One region of the Kitasatospora sp. NPDC057595 genome, then DNA from elsewhere that is predicted to be linked to it. Evidence: riboswitches for the same ligand, from Rfam matches in the RefSeq annotation. Region 1 holds a riboswitch; the other holds the start of a gene.
The links. Region 1 has a riboswitch for cobalamin ahead of ACFU9E_RS11970 (prenyltransferase/squalene oxidase repeat-containing protein). Riboswitches for the same ligand answer to the same signal wherever they lie in the genome.
Positions count from the first base shown of each region.

Region 2: linked by a shared signal. The riboswitch ahead of ACFU9E_RS29395 (cobalamin biosynthesis protein) and the one ahead of ACFU9E_RS11970 (prenyltransferase/squalene oxidase repeat-containing protein) in region 1 are both predicted to bind cobalamin.

Region 1 covers NZ_JBHVGL010000006.1:66,678-70,662, reverse strand. Annotated here, with positions in the region: gene ACFU9E_RS11980 (flagellar hook-length control protein FliK) at 1-251, shown strand, start outside; gene ACFU9E_RS11975 (hypothetical protein) at 376-1,803, opposite strand; cobalamin riboswitch at 1,932-2,009, opposite strand; cobalamin riboswitch at 2,091-2,230, shown strand; gene ACFU9E_RS11970 (prenyltransferase/squalene oxidase repeat-containing protein) at 2,334-3,985, shown strand, end outside.
Region 2 covers NZ_JBHVGL010000024.1:32,908-36,892, forward strand. Annotated here, with positions in the region: gene ACFU9E_RS29390 (cobyric acid synthase) at 1-1,143, opposite strand, end outside; gene ACFU9E_RS29395 (cobalamin biosynthesis protein) at 1,140-2,126, opposite strand; cobalamin riboswitch at 2,160-2,372, opposite strand; gene ACFU9E_RS29400 (alpha/beta hydrolase family protein) at 2,553-3,668, shown strand.

The sequences.
Region 1 (3,985 bases):
CCGCGCTCACCGGCGCCGGCTTCTCCTACACCTTCCACCCGCGCTACCCCGGCTTCGTCTGCACCATCAATGCCCTGCCGACGACCTGCACCAACCCCACCGGCAGCGCGTACTGGTCGTACTGGCACGCCCAGCACGGCGGGCCCTGGTCGTACAGCAGCCTCGGCGCCGGCAGCTACAACCCGGCCCCCGGCGATGTCGAGGGCTGGGCCTTCGGCGCCGGCGGCCAGCCGGGCATCACGGCGCCCTGAGCGTCGTCCTGAGCGCTCTGAGCTCCCTGCCGACGACGCACCGGTGCCCCGGTCCTCCGCGACGGAGACCGGGGCACCGGCGGTTCCGGGGGCGTTCAGGCCGTCCGGCGCGGCCGCTGCCGGATCAGCTGCCGTAGCGCAGCGAGACGGTGTCGCCCAGGTGGACGGTGGTGGCCCGGGTGGCGGCGATGGCGGTGGCGCCGTCCAGGCTCACCTTCCAGGTGGCGGAGCCGCTGTTGGCGGTGCCGTTGAGCGCGGTGATCGTCCCGCCGCCGGTGGCGGGGGTGACGGAGGTGACGCAGCCGGCCGGGGTGGCGGTGGCGGCCGCGTCGAGGACGTCGCCGAGCGTCGCGGTGGTGCCGGTCGGGGTGACGGTGACGGCGCAGACCTTGAGCGCGCCGGTGCCGTCGTCGACGACCAGGGCGAGCCTGGCGGCGGTGCCGGAGGTGAACGCGGTGGTGGCCGACCAGGTCGGCTCCCCGGCCGTGGCCGGGGCGGGCGGGGCGGCGGTGAACCCGGCACCGGCGACGGCGCGCAGGCCGTCGACGGAGGCGTAGGGGGAGGGTGCGGTGTCGCTCGGCTGGTACTTGAAGCCGCCGCCGGGCTTGAACTGCTGGGCGATCAGGAAGTCGACCGGGGTCTTGCCGGTGCCGCTGGTGAAGTCGGCGCCCTGGGGGTTGATTCCGCAGGCGTTGAGACCGGAGACGGCCCAGCCGTTGGAGTCGGTGTTGACGCCCCACAGGGCGTTGAACGCCCCGGAGGCCAGCAGCTTGCCCTTGAGGAAGTTCTTGGCGGCGACGACCGCCGGGTCGGTGTTGGGGACACCGCCGACGCACAGGGAAGCCATCGCGGCCCCGGTCATGTCGATGTCGCTGCCCGTGCCGAGCTCGGTGGGGTCACCGGCGGCCTTGGTGTAGTTCCAGCCGCCGTCCGTGTGCTGGTTGGCCCGCACAGCTGTGACGGAGGCGTCCAGCAGGGCCTGCGGAACGCGCTTGGCGCCGCCCTGGGTCTTGGCGCCGCCGAGGGCGAGGAGGCCGAACACGGTGCCGTTGAAGTTGGCGGACGGGCCCCAGTAGCCGGGTTCGGCGGTCTGCCAGTAGGAGACCGCGTCGGCGATCAGGTTGCGGCCGGGGCCGACGCGCGCGGGGTCGACGCCGGCGGCGTAGGCGTTCAGGATGCCCCGCTGGTAGTCGGTGACGACCGGTGAGGCGCCCGGCCAGCCGGCGGCGGCGAGCTGGTTGCGGTAGACGAGGCGGGCGTTCTTGGTGACGTCACCGCCCGGTGTCACGTCGGCCGCCGCGGTGCCGGCCGCGGCCAGCGCGCTGAAGGCCCACTCGTTGGAGAGCCCGCCGCCGGTGACGTAGCTGCCGTCGGCGGCCTGGAGGGACTTCAGGTAGGTGACGCCGGTGCTCTTGGAGGTGGCGATCTGGGCCGGGGTGGCGGTCGCGTGGGCGGGGACGGCCGACAGCAGCAGCGCCCCGGCCGCCAGTGACACGGTCACGGCGGAGGCGAGGCGGGAGGAGGTGGTGCGGGGCGTCGTGAGGAAGGTCACGGAACGGCTCCTTGGGGTGGCGGGCGCCGACCCGGCCCCGGCCCCGGCGCTCCCGGGGGAGCACGACGGCCGGAGCGGCCGCCGCCCGGATCGCGTGGGCAGGCTTTCGCCGTGGTACTCGGCCGGGCGGGCATTCGGGCTCGGGGTGCCGCAGCACACCACCCCACACCGCTGCGCGTCAGCCCCGGATTCGCACCGGGTTCCCCCGCTCGGCCACCGCGGACGCTACCGCACCGCCGGACGTTCCACGAGGTGGGGAAGGCGACATGACGCACCGTTGACTCCGACTCGCAGACGTGGTCAGATGAACCGGTTTTTCATCCTCGGTATCAGGGGAAGCCGGTCCGAATCCGGCGCTGACCCGCAACCGTAGATCCGCCCCAGCGGCGGATGAGCCGGAATGCCTGCACCGGGGCCTTGTCACAGAAGTGCTTGCGTCGTCGTGGACTACGACGCGGTCGGGGCGGTTCCTCCTGGGGGGAGCCGTCGGCTGCGCCGTGCGGACCCGATGACCGATCGGGGAGTCGCCAGTGAGGGCCAGGAACAGCCGTACGAGCCGCGGATTCCGAGGGCTCACGTCCCTTCTCGCCACCGGTGCCGTCGCGGTCGCCGCGGGCGGCACCGTCCTGCTCGCCCACCCCGGCCGGGCCGCCGCCGACCCGATCGAGGAATGCACGGCCACCACCGGCGCGATCGTCGCCGTCGACTTCGGCCACTGGGGCGGCGGGGTCGTCCGCGGTTGCGACGCCCGGCCCACGACCGGGATGAACCTGCTGCACAACGCGGGCTTCAGCACCACCGGCACCGAGCACGACGGCCCGGCCTTCATCTGCCGGCTCGGCAACGGGAGCTTCAACGGCGGCACCCAGTACCCGACCGCCGCCGAGGAACCCTGCACCAACACCCCGCAGGCGACGGCCTACTGGTCCTACTGGATCGCCGAGCCCGGCCAGGACACCTGGTCCTACAGCAGGTTCGGCGCCGCCACCCAGAAGCCCAAGCCCGGCGAGGTCGAGGCCTGGGTCTACGGTGGCACCGACATCGGCGGCACCAGCGGGAAACCGACCTTCACCCCGGACTCCGTCCGCGCCAGGAACGGCGGACCGTCGCCCACCGCGACCCCGACCGCCTCCCCGAGCCCGACCGCCCCGACGTCCTCCGAGGGCGACCCGAAGGCCGCGGCGGCATGGCTGGCCGGCCGACTGGTCGGCGGCGAGTACATGGGGAACTGGGCCTTCGAAGGCCCCGACTTCCCCCGGACCTCCCTCACCGCGATCGCCCTGGCGGCCGCCGGCACCCAGGACCCTGCCCTGCGCAAGGTCGTCGGCTACCTCGCGGCGCACACCGGCGAGTTCCTGTACCCGGACGGACCCGCCGGGAAGCCCGACGCCAGGGCCGCCGCGCTGCTGGCCCTGGTCGCCGAGAGCACCGAGGGCAACCCCCGGGACTTCGGCGGCCGCGACCTGATCGCCGCCCTCACCGACCACCTGTGCACCGCGCAGGGCGAGAACGGGAAGTGCACGGCCGCTGGGGACTTCCACGGCGCCGCCTCGCCGTGGGTCCAGGCGTGGGCCGTGATCGCCCTGCGGCGCGCCGGTGTCACGCCGCCGCCCCAGGCGCTCGCCCGCTTCACCGTCCTCCAGTGTGCCGACGGCGGGACCGCCGGTTCGATGATCGTGGCCGGGGGCTCCTGCGAGTCCGACCCGGTGGCCACCGGCCTCACCGTCCTCGCGCTCCGCGGAACGGCCGGGGGCGAAGCCGTCGCGAAGAAGGCCTCGGACTGGCTCACGGCGAGCCAGCAGACCGACGGCTCCTACGCCCCGTACGCCGGTGCCGCCGGGGACACGGTGAGCACCGCCGCCGCGGCCCAGGTCCTGCGGGCCACCGGCCAGGGGTCCAAGGAGGCGTCCGCCAAGGCTTGGGTGAGCGCGCGGCAGAACACGGACGGCGGCTTCGGCCCCGACGAGTCGACGACCGAGTCCGACCCGGCCACCACCGAACAGGCGATCCTGGCCCTGACCGGCACCGACCCGACCACGGTCCGCCACGATCCGAACGGCGCCACCACCCCGCCGACCACGCCCGCCGGCCGGACCCCCGACCTCGCCAAGGGCAGCTCCTACCTCACCGCCCCCGCGAACCTGATCGGCGGCCACTACTACGAGGGCTTCCCGGACTTCGC
Region 2 (3,985 bases), on a different contig from region 1:
GACCGGCCGTCCGAGCACCTTCTCCGGGCCGAACCGCACCCGCGTCGGCAGCAGCCCGAGGCCGTCCACCGCGCCCGCCTTCGACTCGACCTCGTCCACGATCGAGTGCGCCAGCATCTGGTAGCCGCCGCAGACGCCGAGCACCGGCCGCCCGGCCGCCGCCCGCGCCTTGAGCACCGGTTCGAGGCCGCGCTCGCGCAGCCAGCGGAGGTCGGCGACGGTGGCCCGGGTGCCGGGCAGCACGACGAGGTCGGCGTCGGCCAGCTCCTCCGGCCGGGTGGCCCAGCGGACCAGTACGCCGGGCTCCTGGGCGAGCGCGTCCAGGTCGGTGAAGTTGGACAGCCGGGGGAAGCGCAGCACGGCCACCCGCAGCACGTCCGCGCCGAACGGGCCGCGCGCGGCGGTCCGGTCGACGACGGTGGACAGGTCGAGCGAGTCCTCGGCGTCCAGCCACAGGTCCGGCAGCATCGGCAGGGTGCCGAGCACCGGACGGCCGGTCAGCTCGCGCAGCATCTCCAGCCCGGGGGCGAGCAGCCGCGCGTCGCCGCGGAACTTGTTGACGAACCAGCCCGCCACGTGCCGCTGGTCCTCCGCCGACAGCAGCGCCAGCGTCCCGTACATCGCCGCGAACACACCGCCGCGGTCGATGTCGCCGACCACCACGACCGGCAGCCCGGCGGCGGTGGCCAGGCCCATGTTGGCGATGTCGCGGTCGCGCAGGTTGATCTCGGCGGGCGATCCCGCGCCCTCGCAGACCACCACGTCGAAGCGGGCGCGCAGGTCCGCCAGGCACTCCAGGGCGCGTTCCAGCAGCACCGGCTTGCGCTCGCGGTAGTCCAGCGCGCCGACCTCGGCGACCGGACGGCCCAGCAGCACCACCTGGCTGCGGCCGTCGGCGCCGGGCTTGAGCAGCACCGGGTTCATCGCCGCCTCCGGCTCGACCCGGGCCGCCTGGGCCTGCATCGCCTGCGCGCGGCCGATCTCGGCGCCGTCCGCGGTGACGAAGGAGTTCAGCGACATGTTCTGCGCCTTGAACGGCGCGACCGCGACGCCCTGCCGGGCCAGCCAGCGGCAGATGCCCGCGGTGACCACGCTCTTGCCGGCGTCCGAGGTCGTCCCGGCGACCAGCAGTGCCTTGCTCATGCCCTACCCCTCCGCATCCCGTCCAGGGCCGCCCGGAGCAGCAGGTGCCCGGCGACCGTCGTACCCAGGGCCAGCGCGCCCACCCGCCGGGAGAGCACGCAGGCCCGCTCGATGTCGTCCACCCCGACGGGGCGCAGCTCCCCGCCCAGCACGGGGCGGTGCTCCACCCGCTCGCCGTACCGCAGCGTGCCGCCGAGGCGCACGCCCACCGCGCCCGCGAAGGCCGACTCGGCCTGGCCGGCGTTCGGGCTGGGGTGCGCCGAGCCGTCGCGCCGCCAGACCCGCCAGGCGGTGCGCGGCTCGGGGGCGGCGGCCACCGTCAGCAGCGCGGTCAGCCGGGCGCCCGGCCAGCCCGCCACGTCGTCCAGCCGGGCCGAGGCCCAGCCGAACCGGGCGTAGCGGGGCGAACGGTGACCGACCATCGCGTCCAGGGTGTTCACCGCGCGGAACGCCAGCAGGCCCGGTGTGCCCGCGAGGCCGCCCCAGACCAGGGCGTTGACCACGGCGTCGGCGGTGTTCTCGGCCACCGACTCGACGACCGCGCGGGCCAGCTGCGGCCCGTCCAGCGCGCTCGGGTCGCGTCCGCACAGGTGCGGCAGCCGTTCCCGGGCCGCCGTCAGGTCGCCGGCCGCCAGCGAACGGCCGATGGTGCGGGCCTCCCGGGTCAGCGAGGTGCCGCCGAGCACCGTCCAGGTCGCGGCGGCGGCGAGGGCGGCCCGGCCGAGCGGACGGTGGGCCAGCAGCCGGTCGGCGGCGAGCGCGCCGGCCGCGACGGTGCCGACGGCGAGGGCGGTGAAGGCGGTGCCGGCGGCGCGGTGGTCGCGCCAGAGCCGGCGTTCCAGCCGGCCGGCGGCGGAGCCGAAGCCGGCCACCGGGTGGCCGCGGCGCGGGTCGCCGAAGCGGGCGTCGGCCAGGAAGCCGGCGACGGCGCCGGCGCCGAACGCGGCGGCCCGGCACAGCGGGCGCACGGCAGGGCGCAGCATCGCGTGCGTGTCCTCACTCAGGGTCCGCGCCCTGGATCGACGAACCGGGGGCGAGAGTCTCCTGGCTTCCGGGTCGAACGCACACCCCGGGCCTTCCAGCGGCTTCTGACGGCCCGCCGTGGCGTGTTCCGGTCGTGCTCCCCGGTGACAGTGGCGGGACCGCGCCGGACTCGCACCGGCTTCCTCTGCATGCCTCCGTATTGGCTGAAGGATCCCATCACGGGCCCGAACCGGGAGTCAACCGAGGTCGTGGCGGGTGTTGGTCACACCTCGGACACCCCCGATGTGCCGGTGTGATTTTCCTCCCGGAACAACCCGTACGGCCGTGTCCTACTGGCTTCCCCCCGCCCGCACGGGTGGACTGAGGGGTGGGTCCGGACACCGGGCCGGACGCCGAGCCAGACCACCGAGCACCGGGGAGCGAGTATGCGTTGGGGAATCGCGGCCACCGTGGCGGCCGCCGCCGTCGGCACCGGGGCCGCCGTGCTGGTGATCGGCCGCCGGGCGTCCGAGCGGATGGTCCGCCCGGCCGAGGAGGCCCGCGCCCGCAGCGGCCCGGTGCTCGTCCGCGGCCTCGGTGCCGGCGAGGTCACCTTCACCCGCACCCCCGTGAGCGAGCGTCCCGGCCGCTGGGCCGTCGAGTGGGGCGAGGACGGCCACGCGGTCGTCGAGGAGGTCCTGCGTCGCGACGGGCAGGGCGTCACCCGCCGCCTGGTGCGCGCCGACCGCGGCACCCTCACCCCCGGCACCGAGGTCCGCTTCACCCCCCGGGTCCACCTCGGCGACCCGGCGCAGGCGCTCGGCCTGCCGTTCGCCGAGACCGCCGTCGAGGGCGAGCTCGGCGCGATGCCCGCCTGGCGGCTGGACGGCAAGCGCGGCACCTGGGTGGTCCTGGTGCACGGCCCCGGCGCCGACCGCGCGCAGACCCTGCCCGTCCTGCCCGAGCTGCAACGGCTGGGCCTGCCCGTGCTCGCCGTCACCTATCGCGGCGACGCCGGCGCGCCCGCCTCCCCGGACGGCCTCGGCCACTTCGGCGAGACCGAGTGGCGGGACGTCGAGGCGGCGGTGCGCACCGCCCTGGACGCCGGCGCGGGCCGGGTCGTCCTCTACGGCTGGTCGCTCGGCGCCACGATGGTCCTGCACACCGCGGCCCGCTCGGACCTCGCCCCCTCGATCAGCAGCCTCGTCCTGGACTCGCCGGTGCTGGACTGGCCGGCCACCGCCCGCCGGGACGCCGCCCGGGCGGGCTTCCGGGGCGCGGCCGCCGAACTCGGCGCGCTCGCGGCCGAGGGCCGCACCGGCGTGGATCTGGCCGACTTCGCCCGCCTGGCGGAGGGTGCCGACCTGCGGGTGCCCACCCTGGTGCTGCACGGCCCCGACGACCCGGTGGCCCCGTTCGCCGCGGCCGAGCGCCTCGCCCACCGCCGTCCGGACGTGGTCAACCTCCAGGCCTTCCCCGGCGGTGACCACGCCGCGCTGTGGAACACCGACCCGGACCGCTACGCCGAGACCCTCCGCCGCTGGCTCACGCCGTTCTGCTGACGCGCTTCCGCCCCCCCTGACGGGGTGGATTCCGCGGCGCGCGGGTTCCTTGTGGCATGAACCCGCCATAGAGATCAAGCCAGCCGGTTTGGCCTCTGTTGCCCGATCTTGTCGAGCCCCCGCGCCCCCCGTCCGCCCCCCGCGGACAACCGGATGTGACAGAAGGCCGGTGCAAGGGGAAGACTGCTCGACGTGACGTCTCGGAATCCGCGCGACCGTGATGCCCCGCTCCCGCCGACGATCGGTACCGGTGCGACGGTGACCCGTCTCCCCGGAACGGCCCACCGCCCCGCCGGCGCGAGGCCGGGGACCCCGGG